Regions from separate parts of the Rhizobium sp. 10N414 genome, predicted to be linked through region 2. Evidence: riboswitches for the same ligand, from Rfam matches in the RefSeq annotation. Region 2 holds a riboswitch; each other region holds the start of a gene.

Evidence for each region. Region 2 has a riboswitch for thiamine pyrophosphate ahead of thiM (hydroxyethylthiazole kinase). Riboswitches for the same ligand answer to the same signal wherever they lie in the genome.
Region 1: another riboswitch for thiamine pyrophosphate. It lies ahead of thiB (thiamine ABC transporter substrate binding subunit); the one in region 2 lies ahead of thiM (hydroxyethylthiazole kinase).
Region 3: another riboswitch for thiamine pyrophosphate. It lies ahead of thiC (phosphomethylpyrimidine synthase ThiC); the one in region 2 lies ahead of thiM (hydroxyethylthiazole kinase).

The regions. Positions count from the first base shown of each region.
Region 1 is NZ_JBFTIN010000010.1:121,701-126,932, reverse strand. It holds gene AC1DE4_RS12255 (thiamine diphosphokinase) at 1-522, opposite strand, end outside; gene AC1DE4_RS12250 (MarR family winged helix-turn-helix transcriptional regulator) at 571-1,101, opposite strand; gene AC1DE4_RS12245 (MDR family MFS transporter) at 1,221-2,753, shown strand; TPP riboswitch at 2,814-2,924, shown strand; gene thiB (thiamine ABC transporter substrate binding subunit) at 2,969-3,997, shown strand; gene thiP (thiamine/thiamine pyrophosphate ABC transporter permease ThiP) at 3,997-5,232, shown strand, end outside.
Region 2 is NZ_JBFTIN010000027.1:78,180-83,411, reverse strand. It holds partial or broken gene AC1DE4_RS21975 (alpha/beta hydrolase) at 1-750, opposite strand, end outside; TPP riboswitch at 1,835-1,929, shown strand; gene thiM (hydroxyethylthiazole kinase) at 1,978-2,781, shown strand; gene thiE (thiamine phosphate synthase) at 2,778-3,413, shown strand; gene thiD (bifunctional hydroxymethylpyrimidine kinase/phosphomethylpyrimidine kinase) at 3,410-4,231, shown strand; gene AC1DE4_RS21955 (3-oxoacyl-ACP reductase) at 4,228-4,992, shown strand; gene AC1DE4_RS21950 (carbohydrate ABC transporter permease) at 5,005-5,232, opposite strand, start outside.
Region 3 is NZ_JBFTIN010000010.1:85,072-90,303, reverse strand. It holds gene thiS (sulfur carrier protein ThiS) at 1-90, opposite strand, end outside; gene thiO (glycine oxidase ThiO) at 90-1,061, opposite strand; gene thiC (phosphomethylpyrimidine synthase ThiC) at 1,063-2,889, opposite strand; TPP riboswitch at 2,983-3,094, opposite strand; gene AC1DE4_RS12075 (FadR/GntR family transcriptional regulator) at 3,142-3,912, opposite strand; gene AC1DE4_RS12070 (four-carbon acid sugar kinase family protein) at 3,931-4,992, opposite strand; gene AC1DE4_RS12065 (ABC transporter ATP-binding protein) at 4,989-5,232, opposite strand, start outside.

The DNA.
Region 1 (5,232 bases), on a different contig from region 2:
AAGCGGGTAGCGCGCGTTTTCGATTGTCAGGCCGCGAAGTTCGCTGAAACCAGGCACCGAAAAGAGACTGTCTGGTGGCAGGTCCAGTTCGATTGCGCCTGAAATCAGCGGCACAGCCTCTTCGCTGCCAGACGTGAGCAGTACGTCATAACCCTGCTCCGCCAGGCTGACGGCATAGAGCAGGTGCTGGATGGCATGGTCGGAACGTTCGCCTGCAAGGGCGCCGGCCAAGACGAGGTGTTTCGCGCCGCGGGCGACCGCTTCCGCAACCGCAATCTCGCCGTCGGTTGAGGCCTTGGCAGCGGGATAAGGTTGCCTGGGGACGTCAGGAAAAGCGGCTTCGAGATCCGCCGGCGTGGAATCGAAATCGCCGACCCACAATTCCGGAACGACGCCGAGCGCTGCCGCATGACGCATGCCACCATCGGCGGCTATGAAACGGCTGCCCGAGATGGCATGTCGCAGGCGGTCGGTCATCTGCAACTCGCCGCCAAGCAGAATGGTGAAGGTGGATTGGCTCATGGGCACTGCCCATAGCGCAAACCAGGGGGGAAGGGAAAGGGCCGCGGCTCAGGCTTCGTCAGCGATATCCTTGACGCGAGCCTCAAAAACACTTTCGAAGCCGGAAATGAACTTCTCGAATAGCTCTCCGAACGCCTCGATCTCCTCCGGCTTCCAGTCTTTGACCACTTCGGAAACGAATGCGAGCTTCTGCGCGCGTATTTCCGACAGCAGCCTCTGCCCGAGCGGCGTCATCACGACGATGATCCGCCGCGCATCCGCCTGAGATGCCTTTCGCCGCAGAATATTCCGCCCCACCATTTCAGCGACGATGCGGCTTGCGCGCGAGGGGTCGATCCGCATCATCTCGGCAATCGTCCCAACCGTTACGTCGCCAGCCTCATGTGCACGCCGCACAGCGTCCAGCACGTCGAGGTGTGACAGCTCGAGGCCCGGTGCGACACTTTGGATCGCGAGCCGACCGATCAGTCTCCGCCCGGTCATGAGACGCATACGGGTCATGCTTTGCCCAATGCGCAGGATGTCCGGCTCGTGCGTCTCGGCGTCAGTATCGGTCAGATTCGTCAAGCTCTCGTTCATTGCGGAAACATAGCATCTCAGGCGTCAATTGAAAATATGCCATTGTCAATCAAGTGACATTGACAAATATATGCTAACAGCACATAAATAAGCCACTCCCCAATATGGAACGACGCTTCATGGATACTCAAATTGCCGCGGCGCCGCTTGTGACGGATCACCGCCGGCGGTTCATCCTCTTCCTTTTCCTGATGGCGGCCATGTTCATGGCGACACTCGACAACCAGATCGTCGCAACGGCTTTGCCGACGATCGTCGGCGAGTTCGGCCACCTCGAGCGGTTCAGCTGGGTCGGCTCCGCCTATCTTCTCGCCGTGAGCGCGGTGATGCCGCTCTATGGCAAGCTCGGTGATCTCTTCGGCCGCAAGTATGTAATGATGGCCGCGATCATGATCTTCACGGTCGGTTCCGCCGTCTGCGGACTGGCGGTATCCATGAACACGCTGATTGCGGCCCGCGTGCTGCAGGGACTTGGCGGAGGCGGGATCATGGTCTCGATCTTCGCCGTCAACGCGGACCTCTTCGAGCCGCGCGAACGGGCGCGGTACCAGAGCTATTCCAGCCTCGTTCTGATGGCCTCGGGCGCTATCGGACCCGTCCTTGGCGGGGCAATGAGCGATCTTTTCGGCTGGCGCTCGATCTTCCTCGTCAATGTTCCGATCGGTTTCGTCGTCCTTGTCGGTCTGGCTTTGATGCTGCCCTACCGGAAGCCCAACCGCCGTCCGAAGATCGATTACGCCGGCGCCCTGCTGCTCGCCTTGACGACGGCAAGCATCGTTCTCGCCGCCGATGGCTCTCAGGTTTTCGGCTCGCTTGTCGCTCCTCAAAGCCTGGCGATCATGGCGCTCGGTGTAGCGGCGGCGATCGGTTGGATCTTCGTCGAGTGTCGCGCCGCGGAGCCGATCGTTCCCCTGTCGCTGTTTCGCAATTCGACATTCAGCCTGCTGCTCATCATGTCAATCATGAGTGGCGCGATCGGCATCGGCATGGTCAATTATTTCGCATTGTTCCTGCAGACGACGACCGGCCTTTCGCCGTCCGCGGCCGGGGCCTTCTTCATTCTTCTGACCGGCGGCATCGTCTGCGGGTCGCTCTCTGCGGGCCGCATCATCTCCATCACCGGGCGCTACAAGCCGTTCGCGATCGCAAGCCTGACCTGCAGTGCCATCGCGTTTGTGCTGCTCACTCAGGTTCATGTCGGAACACCGGTCATGGTGATCGGGGCGGTGATGGCTCTCCACGGCTTCGGCGTCGGCCTAGCACAGCAGGTCCCGGTCATCGGCGTCCAGAATGCCGCTCCGGCGCGCGACGTCGGCGCCGCAACGGGATCAGTGACGCTGTCACGCATGGGCGGTGCATCGATTGCCATCTCCATTTATGGTGCGATCATCGGCTCGCAGCTCGGTAAGACCGGACTCTCCATTCCCGGCGTGACCGATATCGAGCAGCTGACGCCAAAGATGCTCGCGGCGTTGCCGGAGCAGGTGCGGCAGGCCGTCGCCGACGTCTATGCCAATGCGTTCACGCCGCTTTTCATCGCTTCGTGCGCGATCGCTCTCATCGGCCTTTGTGCTGCCTTGATGCTGAAACCCACGCAGTTGCCACGCGTGGTAGAGGTGCGACCGGCGGCAAGTGCCGAAGCCGCCGAGTAAATGCCAATGGCGGCCCAAGGGCCGCCCCTTGCAAGACGCCTAGCGTGGCGATACATCTCAAGCGCTCTAACGGGGTGCCCGTGCCATCAGGCACGCGGCTGAGAGGCTGAAAGCCAACCCGCGGAACCTGATCCGGCTAACACCGGCGGAGGGATTAGACGCGTGACATCTGGCACCGCCCTTTTCCCCTTCAAGCAAACCAGAGGAGAGGTGCCATGTTCAAATTCAAATTCCCGAGCCGTTCGTTGCTTGCCACGATCTTCATCGCGACTGCAACCCTGACCGGCGCCGGCGCGCAGGCGGCAGACAAGACGCTTACCGTCTACACTTATGAAAGCTTCATATCCGAATGGGGTCCGGGGCCGAAGGTCAAGGAAGCGTTCGAGAAGACCTGCGGCTGCAATGTCAATTTCGTCAGCGTGGCGGATGGCGTGGCACTGTTGTCGCGTCTTAAGCTCGAAGGCGCCGGCACGAAGGCAGATATCGTGCTTGGCTTGGATACGAACCTGACCACGGAAGCGAAGGCGACCGGCCTGTTCGATGCGAGCGGTATCGATGTCGGCGGGCTCAAGGTGCCGGGCGACTACAAGGACGATGTATTCGTGCCGTACGACTATGGCCACTTCGCCGTCATCTACGATACCCAGACGATCAAGAACCCGCCGCAAAGCATGAAGGACCTAGTCGAAGGCGACCCTTCGCAGAAGATCGTCATCGAGGACCCGCGCACCTCGACGCCCGGGCTCGGTCTCCTGTTGTGGGTAAAATCCGTCTACGGCGACAAGGCGCCGGAGGCCTGGGCAAAACTCAAGAAGCGGGTTTTGACGGTAACGCCCGGTTGGTCAGAGGCCTATGGGCTGTTCACCAAGGGGGAAGTACCGATGGTGCTTTCCTACACGACATCGCCTGCCTATCACATGGTCGCGGAGAATACGGACCGCTACCAGGCCGCTGCATTTTCAGAGGGCCATTACATACAGATCGAAGTGGCCGGACTGCTGAAGAATGCGCCTGACAAGGAACTTGCGCGCGATTTCCTGAAATTCATGGTGACGCCGGGCTTCCAGGACACCATTCCGACCAACAACTGGATGATGCCGGTTTCCGCGACATCGCAACCGCTGCCGGATGCGTTCGGCAAGCTCGTGAAGCCATCAAAGACCTTTCTGATGAGCTCTGACGAAGTTGCCGAGAATCGCAAAGCCTGGATCGACGAGTGGCTGGCTGCCATGAGCATGAACTGATGCTTTTGACCAAGGCAGAGATGCGACGGGCGATGCTGGGCGGGGCCGCGAGCCTCGCCGGCATTATCGCTTTCGTCGGCCTTGCGGTCCTTGCTTTGCTTCTCTCGAGCGGCGGTTCGTCGATTCTTGCGACCGTGTTTGAACCGTACATCCTGCGGATATTGCGTTTCACGCTGTTGCAGGCCGTGCTCTCCACCGCGCTCTCCATCGTTTTTGCCATTCCGGTCGCGCAAGCCCTGGCGCGTCAACGGCATTTCCCCGGCCGTATCTGGATTATCAGGCTGATGGCCGTGCCGATGGGGCTTCCGGTTCTGATTGGGGCGCTCGGATTGATCGGTATCTGGGGGCGGCAGGGCATCATGAACTCGGCGCTGCTTAAGTTCGGCCTGGCGGAACCGGTCAGCATATACGGGCTCTCGGGGATCCTGCTGGCGCATGTCTTCTTCAACATGCCACTGGCGGCCCGCCTGATGCTGGCCGCACTGGACCGTGTGCCATCGGAATATTGGCTGATGGCGAGTGGCTTGGGCATGCGCTCCGGCTCGACTTTTCGCTTCATCGAATGGCCGGTCCTGCGCTCGGTCGTCCCCGGTATCGCCGGCCTGATTTTCATGCTGTGCGCCACGAGCTTCACGCTTGTGCTGATGTTGGGTGGTGGCCCTGCGGCAACGACGGTCGAGGTTGCCATCTATCAGTCCCTGCGCTTCGATTTCGACCCTGGCCGGGCCGTTACGCTTTCCCTGCTTCAGATCGTACTTACATCAATGATCCTCGGAGCCCTGTCGCTTCTCCCCGCTCCCGAGGACGAAGGGATGACAGTTGGCAAGCCTGTCGGGCGTCCGGATGGGCGACTACCGGGCGCGCGGCTTGCGGATGGTGGCGTCCTGCTGCTTGCCACGCTGTTTCTAGCGCTCCCTTTAATGTCTGTGGTCCTGGCCGGCCTGCGGTCCGATCTGATGAAGCTCTTGCGCGAGCCCATCTTCTGGCAATCGGCTGCGACCAGCCTGGCTATCTCGATCTCCGCGGCGGCTCTCGCTTTGCTGATTTCGATGACGTTGGTGAGCGCGCGCCGCGCGGCGCTTCTCCGGGGTTCAGGGACCTTCGGCAGGAGGCTTCTTTTTGCCGCCATGGGCGGCGCGTCGTCGCTGGTGTTGCTCGTGCCGCCAATCGTCCTTGCGACCGGTTGGTTCCTTGCCTTGAGAAATGTCAGTGACGTGAGTGCTGTCGCTCCGCTG
Region 2 (5,232 bases):
ACTTGAAACAGCAAGCGCCTTGTCGTCCTGAGACACGAAGATCGTGAATTTCGGCGTCGGCGTGCCCATCTCCGCGAACTGCTTGGCAAAGACCTGAATATCGATATCCGGGGACGCGAGAATGACGTTGTGGATCTTGCTGTTCACGTGTCCGTCGCGGATACCCATCTGCCGCAGGGATTCCATGGTGAGCCAGGTGCCCATCGAATGAGCGAGGATCGTGATGTCCTTGACGTCGGGGTCGGCGGCTAGCGTCCGCAGCGCCTGCTCGAGCGCCGTGCGTGAATAGTTGGTGCTTTCCTTGTCGTATTGATAGGCGGTGAGCTGCGCGCGTGACGGCCAAGTGAACAGGATAGGGGTCGCCTGCATCCCTGAATCGTGGACGATCTGGGCCAGACGGAAGACGGAATCCTCATACTTGTTGTTGAAGCCGTGGATAAAGACCAGCGCATGCCCGCCTTGGATGTTCTGGTGGAACCAGGCGCGCCCCTCTGGAACGGTGTCGATCTCCTTGACGCTGGTCACCGCAAAATCGGTCGCGGGATTGGGCGGCAGATGTTTCGGCCATTGGACTGTGCCTGTGGCCCGTTTCGCCGGAATGGAGACGTCAACCGCCGTCAGGTAGGGCTTCGGGCTGCGTTCGCCGGTGAAGAGTGTCGCCGGGTCGCCGGAAGGTTCGCGCGTGGTTGCGACCAGCATGCTGACCTTTGAGGTATTCTGCGTTGCCGCTGATAGCGCAACAGGGGCCATGACGCCGCTTGGATGACCGCAGCTGGCAAGAACTGCCGCGACGAGCAAAGGTGCAAGTGTCCGAACAGTACGGGCAGCAATCACGTTCCGGTTCCCTCATTGAAACGCAAGCACCTTACGGTGGCCGGGCCTTGGTGACGTACTCTCACAGAAACGACGCGGATGTTACGTGCAATTCGCGCCCATGCCCTAGGGCAGGACGAACGATCTACGACAAGCTCAATTCGGGGTCTGGAGCCGTCTATCCATCTCGAACTACGCCTTCGGCTTCCGCAGCTTCACTGCCACACAATGCTTGTTTCCGGCATCCCAAACGCTGTCGGTCCTGCAGACCGGCTGCTTGGGCGAGCAGGACTTTCCCGCCAACGTGGATTTCAAGCTGCGAGTGCACAGGCACCTCCCTTTTTCCCAACCCCAGTTTTCGGGACAACTGACGCAGCGCTTTGTCTTCGGGTCAACGAACCGGCCGGCCCCACAGGAACAGGTCGAGCGCTTGGCATCCCACGACGCCCCCGCGGCGCACGCGACGCAAGTTTTCCTTCTCGAATCCCAGTTTTTCCCATCTGGACAAGTTCCACTCGAATTGACCGCATTGCCGGGAGCCTGCGCCGAAGGGAGCTTTTGTGGCTCGATCGCCTGCTGGCCTGGACAAGTGAGCTTCTGATCGCACTGCAGGGAGCAGCCGACAACCCCGCGAGACCGGTTGACCGGCGTGTCTGGATATTCAAAGGGACAGGGCATCTGCTGCGCGCCTGCTGTCCATCCGAACAGCAAGACCAAAGCGAAGAGAAGAAGACGACATCCCAACATTTCAGAACACTAGGCCCCGGCATATGATCTGTCCAGCTTGTCACAGGCGCGACCCTGGACCTGCGCACGGGAGTTCGCATGACCAGCAGCTGGGAGCGGATCCAATGGCCCGGCGTATCGATCGGATCTCATTTCCGTGCCGGAGCCGGAGCCCGATGACGTCGAGGTCGACGCCGCGCGCCTCCTCCAGGGCGTTTCCCGGCATCGCCGGGTTCACCTGGCGATATATCCATTTTTTGGATGACAGGCGCGTTCTTCTCTGCGAGAAGAAGGCAATGAGAGACAGGGGCGCCCTCGAAGATGGGCTGAGAAGTACCCTTTGAACCTGAACCGGATAATGCCGGCGGAGGGAGTCGCTCGGGACGTTTCGCCTCCTGCGTCAGTCCCCGCGCCTTTCTCCCCATCGAAAGGCGCACCATGCAAGATCAGACCTTACCGGGAATACTGCTGAGCGAGTTGCGCGCGCAACCGCCGCTCGTGCACTGCATCACCAACTTCGTTGCCATGAACATCGCAGCCAATGTGCTTCTGGCCGCCGGCGCGTCTCCCGCCATGGTGCATGCGGAAGAAGAGGCTGGCGAGTTTGCGGCGATCGCAGGCGCACTGACAATCAACATCGGCACACTGTCGCCATCCTGGTTGCGCGGCATGGAGGCGGCAGCCCTCGCCGCCAGCCAGTCCGGCAAGCCATGGGTCCTCGATCCGGTCGCCCATTATGCCACCGGCTTCCGCCGGGCAGCCGTTGATCGGCTGCTGGAGCTCGGTCCGACGGTCATTCGCGGCAACGCCTCCGAGATCATCGCCCTTGCCGGTGGCGAAAGCCGGGGCCAGGGGGTGGACAGTCGTGACGGGGTCGAACAGGCCGAGGAATCCGCCCGGCTGCTTGCCAGGACACACGGTGCAACGGTCGCGGTAACCGGCGTCGTCGATTTCGTCACCGACGGTGAACGAGCTGCCTGGATTGAAGGCGGGTCGGCCTTGATGCCTAAGGTGACCGCGCTCGGTTGCGCACTGACCTGCCTCGTCGGAGCATTCACGGCGATCCGCCCTGCCGCACCGTTCGAGGCAACGGTTGCAGCGCTTACGACCTTTGCTGTTGCCGGCGAGATGGCAGCCAGCAGGGCAGAAGGCCCGGGTTCGTTTTCTCCGGCGTTTCTCGATGCGCTTGCAGCGCTTGACGCCCCGCTCCTCGATCGCCATGCGAGGGTGCGTTCCGCATGAGGACCATCGACCTTTCCCTTTATCTTGTCCTCGATCCCGGTCTTTGTGCCGGCTTCGGCATGGTGGAGACCGCGCGGGCGGCTGTTGCTGGCGGAGCGACGGTTGTCCAGCTGCGCGACAAGCAAGCCGATACAGCCCTGATGATCGAAACAGGTCGGGCGCTCAAGGTGGCTTTGTCTGGCACCGGTGCCTTGCTCATCGTCAACGATGACGTGGAGGCTGCCGTCGCAATTGGTGCTGACGGTCTGCACATCGGGCAAGAGGACATGGATGCGCCAACTGCCCGCGCGCGGATTGGAGACGATATGATCCTTGGCCTCTCCGTTGAGACCGAGGCGCTGGCCGCGGGGGTCGATGCGGCAATCGTCGACTACGCGGGTATCGGCCCGGTCTTTGCGACATCAACGAAGGCGGATCACAAGGAGCCGACCGGTTTCGCTGGCCTTGCTCGCCTCGTGCGCGTCTGCCCCGTTCCCGCAGTCGCAATCGGCGGGCTGAAGGCGGCTCATGTCGGGGATGTCTTTGCTGCTGGGGCTGACGGTCTTGCCGTCGTCTCTGCGATATGCGGCACGCGTGACCCTGAGGCGGCGGCTCGCGAGATCGCGGAAAACATCAGAAAGGTTCACCGATGATCCGAAACGTTCTCTCCATTGCCGGATCCGATCCTTCTGGCGGCGCCGGAATCCAGGCGGACCTGAAGGCCTTCTCTGCCCGCGGTGTCTACGGCATGGCGGTGCTGACCGCGCTGACGGCGCAAAACACACAGGGCGTTTGCGGGGTCCATCTGGTTCCGGCTGCCTTCGTCGCCGACCAGATCAAGGCAGTGTTTGCCGATGTCCGTGTTGATGCAATCAAGATCGGCATGATTGCCAATGCCGAAATCGCCAACGCTGTCGCCGATGCGATCGAACCCCACAAGGGCATTCCGGTCGTTCTTGATCCTGTCATGGTCGCCAAGGGCGGGGCTAGCCTCCTCGATCGGTCTGCGGTCGACGTCCTCACCCGGCGGCTGCTGCCGCTTGCGACGCTGCTTACTCCCAATCTTCCGGAAGCGGCAGCACTCCTGCATGGACCGACGGCCGATACCCGCGCGGACATGGCTGAGCAGGCGCAAAGCCTGCGTGCTCTTGGCCCGGAGGCGGTGCTGGTCAAGGGCGGTCATCTGCCAAGCCAGGAGAGCCCTGATGTCCTGGCGACAGCCACGGGGGTGAGCTGGTTCGAGGCGCTCCGGGTACCGACTTCGAACACGCATGGCACCGGCTGCACGCTATCGAGCGCGCTTGCCGCCGAGCTCGCGAAGGGGGCGACGCTGCCCGAGGCAGTGGCGGATGCGAAAAGCTACCTCGCCCATGCCGTCGCGCAGGCGGATACGCTTTCTGTCGGTTCCGGGCACGGGCCGGTTCAGCATTTTCATGAGCTTTGGAAGTTGAAAGAAGGACATTCGAGATGAGTTTGGCGATCAGCGAACAGACCGTCATCATCACCGGGGCCGGGCGTGGCCTGGGCGCCGCCATCGCTGCTGCCTTTGCCCGCCAAGGCGCGAAGGTCGCAATCAACTACCGCAACAGCCGCATCGAGGCCGAGGCGCTTGCCGCGTCGTTGGGTGATCGTGCCCGAGCCTTCCAGGCGGATGTCCGCGACAGCGAGGCCGTCAAGCGCATGGTGGCCGAGGTCAAGGATACACTCGGTGCGCCGACGACAGTCGTGCACAATGCCCTGACCGACTTCAGCTTCAACGGAGACGCCCGATCGAAGCTCGACCAATTGACCTGGGGTGAAATGACATCACAGCTCGATACGGCCGTGAAGGGGGCGCTGAACCTGATCCAGGCCGCCCGCCCGGACATGGCCACTGCCGGTTTTGGGCGGATCATCACGATCGGCACCAATCTCTTCCAGAACCCGGTGGTGCCCTACCATGACTACACGGCTGCCAAGGGTGCGCTTCTGTCCTTGACCCGCACGGCGGCCGCAGAGCTGGGCCCATCAGGCATTACCGTCAACATGGTCTCGGGCGGCTTGCTGCGCGCCACTGAAGCGAGCAGCGCCACACCGGATGCGGTCTTCGATCTGATTGCGGCAAGCACGCCCCTCCGGCAAGTGACGACGCCAGAGGAAATGGCCGACGCGGTCCTGTTTTTCGCAAGCCCCTGGGCACGCGCCGTTACCGGGCAGAACCTCATCGTCGACGGCGGACTCGTCTTCGGCTGAGGCAAAGCCACCTCAGGACTTGACCGCACCCGCGGTCAAGCCGGCGATGATGTGCTTCTGCGCCAGGAAGAAGACGATGATCGTTGGCATGATTGTCAGCGTGATGAAAGCGAGCACCAGCTGCCAGGCAGTGCCGAACTCGCCGCGATAAACCATGATGCCGAGCGGCCAGGGATACATCGTCTCCGAATTCAGCATGATCAGCGGCAGGATGTAGCTGTTCCAGCTGCCGACAAAGGA
Region 3 (5,232 bases), on a different contig from region 2:
CCAGTCGCCTTCGTATTCCATCAGCGTCAGCAGTTCGGACAAGGTTGGCGCAGCGAGGTCGTGATGCTCGCCGTTGACGATCAGTTTCATCAGCAATTTCCTCCTGGTTCGGTTCTGGAGAAGACAAGGTCCACAGCTTCCTGCGCCATGGTAGGCGCCAGCAGGAAGCCGTGGCGATAGAGGCCGTTGAGCACGACCGCCTCGGCCTCGCGGGTTACGCGTGGAAAATTGTCGGCGAATGCCGGCCGGATGCCCGCGCCGGTTTCGATAACGGTAGCGTCCGCAAAGGCGGGATGCACAGCGTAGGCGGCGTTCAGCAGTTCCATCATCGAACGCGCCGAGATGGGACCGGCGAACTCGGTCTCGATCATGGTGGCACCCACCATGAACAGGCCATTTCCACGCGGAACGATATAAACGGGGAAGCGCGGATGCAGCAGGCGAACGGGTCTGGCGAGGCAGACCTCGGGCGTGTGTAGATAGAGCATTTCGCCGCGCACGCCGCGAAGCCCGCTCGTTTGCCCGATGCGTGCTGCGCCCGTGCAATCGACGATGTCGTCGTAGCCGGTGGTCTCGGCCACTTGGCCGATGAATGCTACGCCCCGGGCGGCGAGCTTTTCTCGCAGCAGACCCAGCACTCGTCTCGGATCGAGATGTCCTTCCAGCGGGAAGAACAGGGCCCGCCTGAAGCGGCCTGCGAGAGCCGGCTCCAATGGGCCGATCTGCTCCTCGCCCAGCCATTCATGGCCGCTGGTGCGGCTGGCAAAGCGATCGAGTTCACCCTGGTCGCGCGCGGGGGCAACGACCAGCGTGCCGTTTCGGTGTACCTCGCCGGGCAGCATCATGTCCCACCGATCGATGGCACCGCGGCCACGCAGCAAGACGGCTTCGTCCGCGCCTTCACGCTCACACCACGGTGCCAGCATGCCGCCCGCGAGCCATGAGGCTGCCTGGCCGAAATCTGGATTCGGATCCATAACGGTGACGTCAGCACTGCGAAGAGTGAGTTCGTGCGCGACCGTGAGGCCGGCAACGCCGGCCCCTTTGACGAGGACATGCATCTCAGTCACGCGACTCTTGGATGATATCGATCGGCATATAGAGATCGCCACCCTCGCGGTATTTCGCCGCCATGGCGTCGAGCCCTTCTTTCTGCGCTTCAGCGCGGATGTCGTGCGAAATCCGCATCGAGCAGAACTTCGGGCCACACATGGAGCAGAAGTGCGCCACCTTGTGCGCTTCCTTCGGCAGCGTCTCGTCGTGGAAGCTGCGGGCCGTCTCCGGATCGAGCGACAGGTTGAATTGATCCTCCCATCGGAATTCGAAGCGGGCGCGCGACAGCGCATCATCGCGAGATTGAGCTGCCGGGTGACCCTTGGCGAGATCGGCAGCGTGGGCGGCGATCTTGTAGGTGATGACGCCGGTCTTCACGTCGTTGCGGTCGGGGAGACCCAGATGCTCCTTCGGGGTGACGTAGCAAAGCATCGCCGTACCGAACCAGCCAATCATCGCAGCACCGATGCCCGAAGTGATGTGGTCATAGCCCGGGGCGATATCTGTCGTCAGTGGTCCCAGCGTGTAGAAAGGCGCCTCGCCGCAGACGGCGAGCTGCTTGTCCATGTTTTCCTTGATCTTGTGCATCGGGACATGGCCTGGGCCCTCGATCATGACTTGGCAGTCCTTGGCCCAGGCGATCTTCGTCAGTTCGCCGAGGGTCTCCAGCTCGGCGAATTGTGCGGCGTCGTTGGCGTCGGCAATCGAACCCGGACGCAGGCCGTCGCCGAGCGAGAAGGAGACGTCATAGGCGCGGCAGATGTCGCAGATCTCCTCGAAATGCTCGTAAAGGAAGCTTTCGCGATGGTGATGAAGACACCACTTGGCCATGATAGAGCCGCCGCGTGAAACGATGCCGGTGACGCGGTTGACCGTAAGTGGGATGTAGTGAAGCCGCACGCCGGCATGGATCGTGAAATAGTCGACGCCCTGCTCCGCCTGCTCGATGAGTGTATCGCGATAGACCTCCCAGGTCAGGTTCTCGGCGATACCCTCGACCTTCTCCAGCGCCTGATAGAGCGGCACGGTGCCGATCGGCAGCGGCGAGTTGCGGATGATCCATTCGCGGATGTTGTGGATGTTGCGGCCGGTGGAGAGATCCATCACGGTGTCGGCGCCCCAGCGCGCGGCCCAGACCATTTTCTCGACCTCTTCGGCCATCGAGGAGGTGACGGCGGAGTTGCCGATATTGGCGTTGATCTTCACCAGGAAGTTCCGGCCGATGATCATCGGCTCGGCTTCCGGGTGGTTGATGTTGGCGGGGATGATGGCGCGGCCGGCGGCGACTTCCTGTCGGACGAATTCCGGGGTGACGTGATCGGGAATATGGGCGCCGAAGCTCTCACCGTCGCGCACAATTGCCTCGGCCTTAGCCTTGCGGCCGAGATTTTCGCGGATGGCGATGAACTCCATCTCGGGCGTGATGATACCGGCGCGCGCATAGGCGAGCTGGGTCACGGCCTTGCCGTCCCTGGCGCGGAGCGGTTGGCGCTTGGCGGGAAATTCCGGCGTCAGCCGCTCGCCGCTGGCAAAGCCGTTATCCTCGGGGCGCATCTGGCGACCCCGATAGGCTTCGACGTCGCCGCGCGCGAGTACCCAGCTGCGGCGCAGTTCCGGAAGCCCCTGCTCGATGCTGATGTCAGCGCCTTCGACCGTATAGATGCCGGAGGAATCATAGACCGTGACCGGTGGCTCGCCCGATGTCGGGTGGACGCTGATTTCGCGCATCGGCACGCGGACATCGGGGTGAATGTCCCCAGGGATGTAGATTTTCCGAGAGGCCGGTAGGGGCCCTGTTGTGACGGTCGGGGTGATGGTCTTTGCGGCAATATTCATGGTTTGAGGCTCCAAGTTTCAAGTTTGGAGACCCAGTCCTCAGCCGGAATGATGAAAAGACGCCGGCACGGATTCCGCGCGTGAATCCAATGCCTTCGAGCGCTTGCACCGTCCCTACGCCAGTATGAACTGGATCAGGTTCAACGGGTCACTGCGCACGATAGCAGTATCTCAGCCCCTTGCCGGGACCCCCCTGGTGAATGCGAAAAGGTTAGAGCCAGAGCAGCAAAGCTGTCAAGCCGACTGCCGTAACTACATGGAAAGGTCCAGAACGCGGCCCTCGAAGAGGCGGCTCTGCGAACCCTCAAGATGCGCCTTCATCAAAGCCCGCGCGTCTTCCGCACGTCCTTCGACGATGGCGAGGTAGATCTTGTTGTGCTCCTCGTAGACCTGCTCGAGGCCCTGACGCGGACCAAGGAGCGATAGGCCGTGAAGGTGCATGCCGACAGCGATGTGAGCCTTCAGGGCGTCGATCGAGGCCGTGTAGTAGTGGTTGTTGGCGGCTTCGGTGACGGCCCGATGGAAGGTGAAGTCGGCGTCGGTGCGATGAAGCTGGTGACTGGTCGCCTCGCGCAGATCGGCGAGTGCTGCCGCGATCTTCTGGATCGCCGCCTCGTCACGGCGCTTGGCAGCAAAGTAGGCGGCGGCAGGCTCGATCGTCAGGCGAAACTCGTAGCAGCGCTGGATGTCGGCGATCGTCTTCACCGGAGAATAGGAGAGCTGCGTCGTCGGCGAACCGTGGGCGCTGACGAAGGTGCCGGCTCCCTGACGGGCATAGACGATACCTTGATCGCGCAACCGCGCCAAGGCGTCGCGCACGATCGGACGCGAGACGCCGAGCATCGATGCAAGCTCATGCTCACCGGGAAGCCGCGAATCCGGCGGATAGTTTCCCGAGCGGATACGCTCCTGCAATTGGTCGAAGACGCGATCGACCAGCTTGACAGCCTTGCCGCGCTCCGGCTTGGCCGCCGAGGCCGTCTGGGCTTTCGCCGATACACCGCTACCTTCGTCCACCTTCACTCTCCCCGTCGGCATGTCCTATGCCGCCTGATTCTGTGCAATCAGTCTTACCAAACTATCAGAATTACCGAAGCCCCCGGACTTCACCGCGCAACGGAAAAGCAGGCCGTCTGCCGTTACGACGTCGAACCACGGAATACCCGCCTCGATTTCGCCCTGCGGCCTCAGGACCCGAATGCCGAGCGCGCGGAAAACCGCGAGCGCCGTATCGCCCCCGCCGACCATCAGCATGTCCGGGCGCGTCATCTCTATGGCCGATTTTACGCCTTTCGCGAAGCGGTCGGCAACTGTCGCAGCCTCGCTGGTGATTTCGCCGGTGCAGCGAAGGAGAATCGGCAAGCCAAATCGCGCTTCGGGAGGCACTGCTCCCATGGGGGCATCAATGGTTGCGGCGAGGCATTCGGTGCCTTCCAGCCTGGCCATTTGTGCTGTTGTGATCGGGTCGCGGGAGCCGAAGGCGAAGACGGTCCGGCTCGATGCGGCAAACGCTTTGCTTGTCCTGTTCGGCTGCCCGATCTTGCGGGCAAGTGCGGCTCCGATACCGCGGGCGCCGACGGCAAGGGCGTTCGTCCAGTCGTGTGCCTCAACCACTTGGTCGAGATCGCCGTCCGTTTCGGCATCGCGGACCAGCACCTCGGTGTCACTTGCGTCAAAAAGCTCGGCAATCGGCAGCGGCCGATCGACACCACGACCGACGACGTGACCGTTGCGGGTCAAACGCTCTTGATCGGGAATGGCTGGTGCCACCACGATTGCCTCGTGACCGAAGGAGGCAGCCAAAGCTGCGCTTTCCGCTGCAACGTTCCCCTTAAGCCGGGAGTCGATCTTTTTCAGAACGATTTGAGGCGAGGCGGCAAGAAGGGCCTTCGCCGCAGCGCTGACCCTTCCTGCCGCTTCCTCCTCCGGGAGAGCTCTCGAAGCCGTGTTGACCACCACGACCTCGCTACCGGTCGCAAGCGTTTCCGATATGGCCCCGACGTCGATCGCGACAGCGACGGAAAGTCCGGCGTCGACAAAGGGGGTTCCCGTGTCGAGCGCGCCGGTCAAATCGTCAGCGATGATCGCGACCTTCAGCGTCATTCAGTCTGTCCTGAGTTGACAGCGTGGCAGGCGACGAGATGGCCAGGCTTGGCTTCTTTCCATTCCGGCACGACCTTGCTGCACACGTCCATGGCGATCGGGCAGCGCGAGTGGAAGCGGCAGCCGCTCGGTGGGTTGAGCGGGCTCGGCACGTCGCCCTGCAGGATCTGGCGCTTGCGCGTGCGCTCCAGCTCCGGATCGGTTTCCGGAACGGCTGACAGCAGTGCCTTGGTGTAAGGG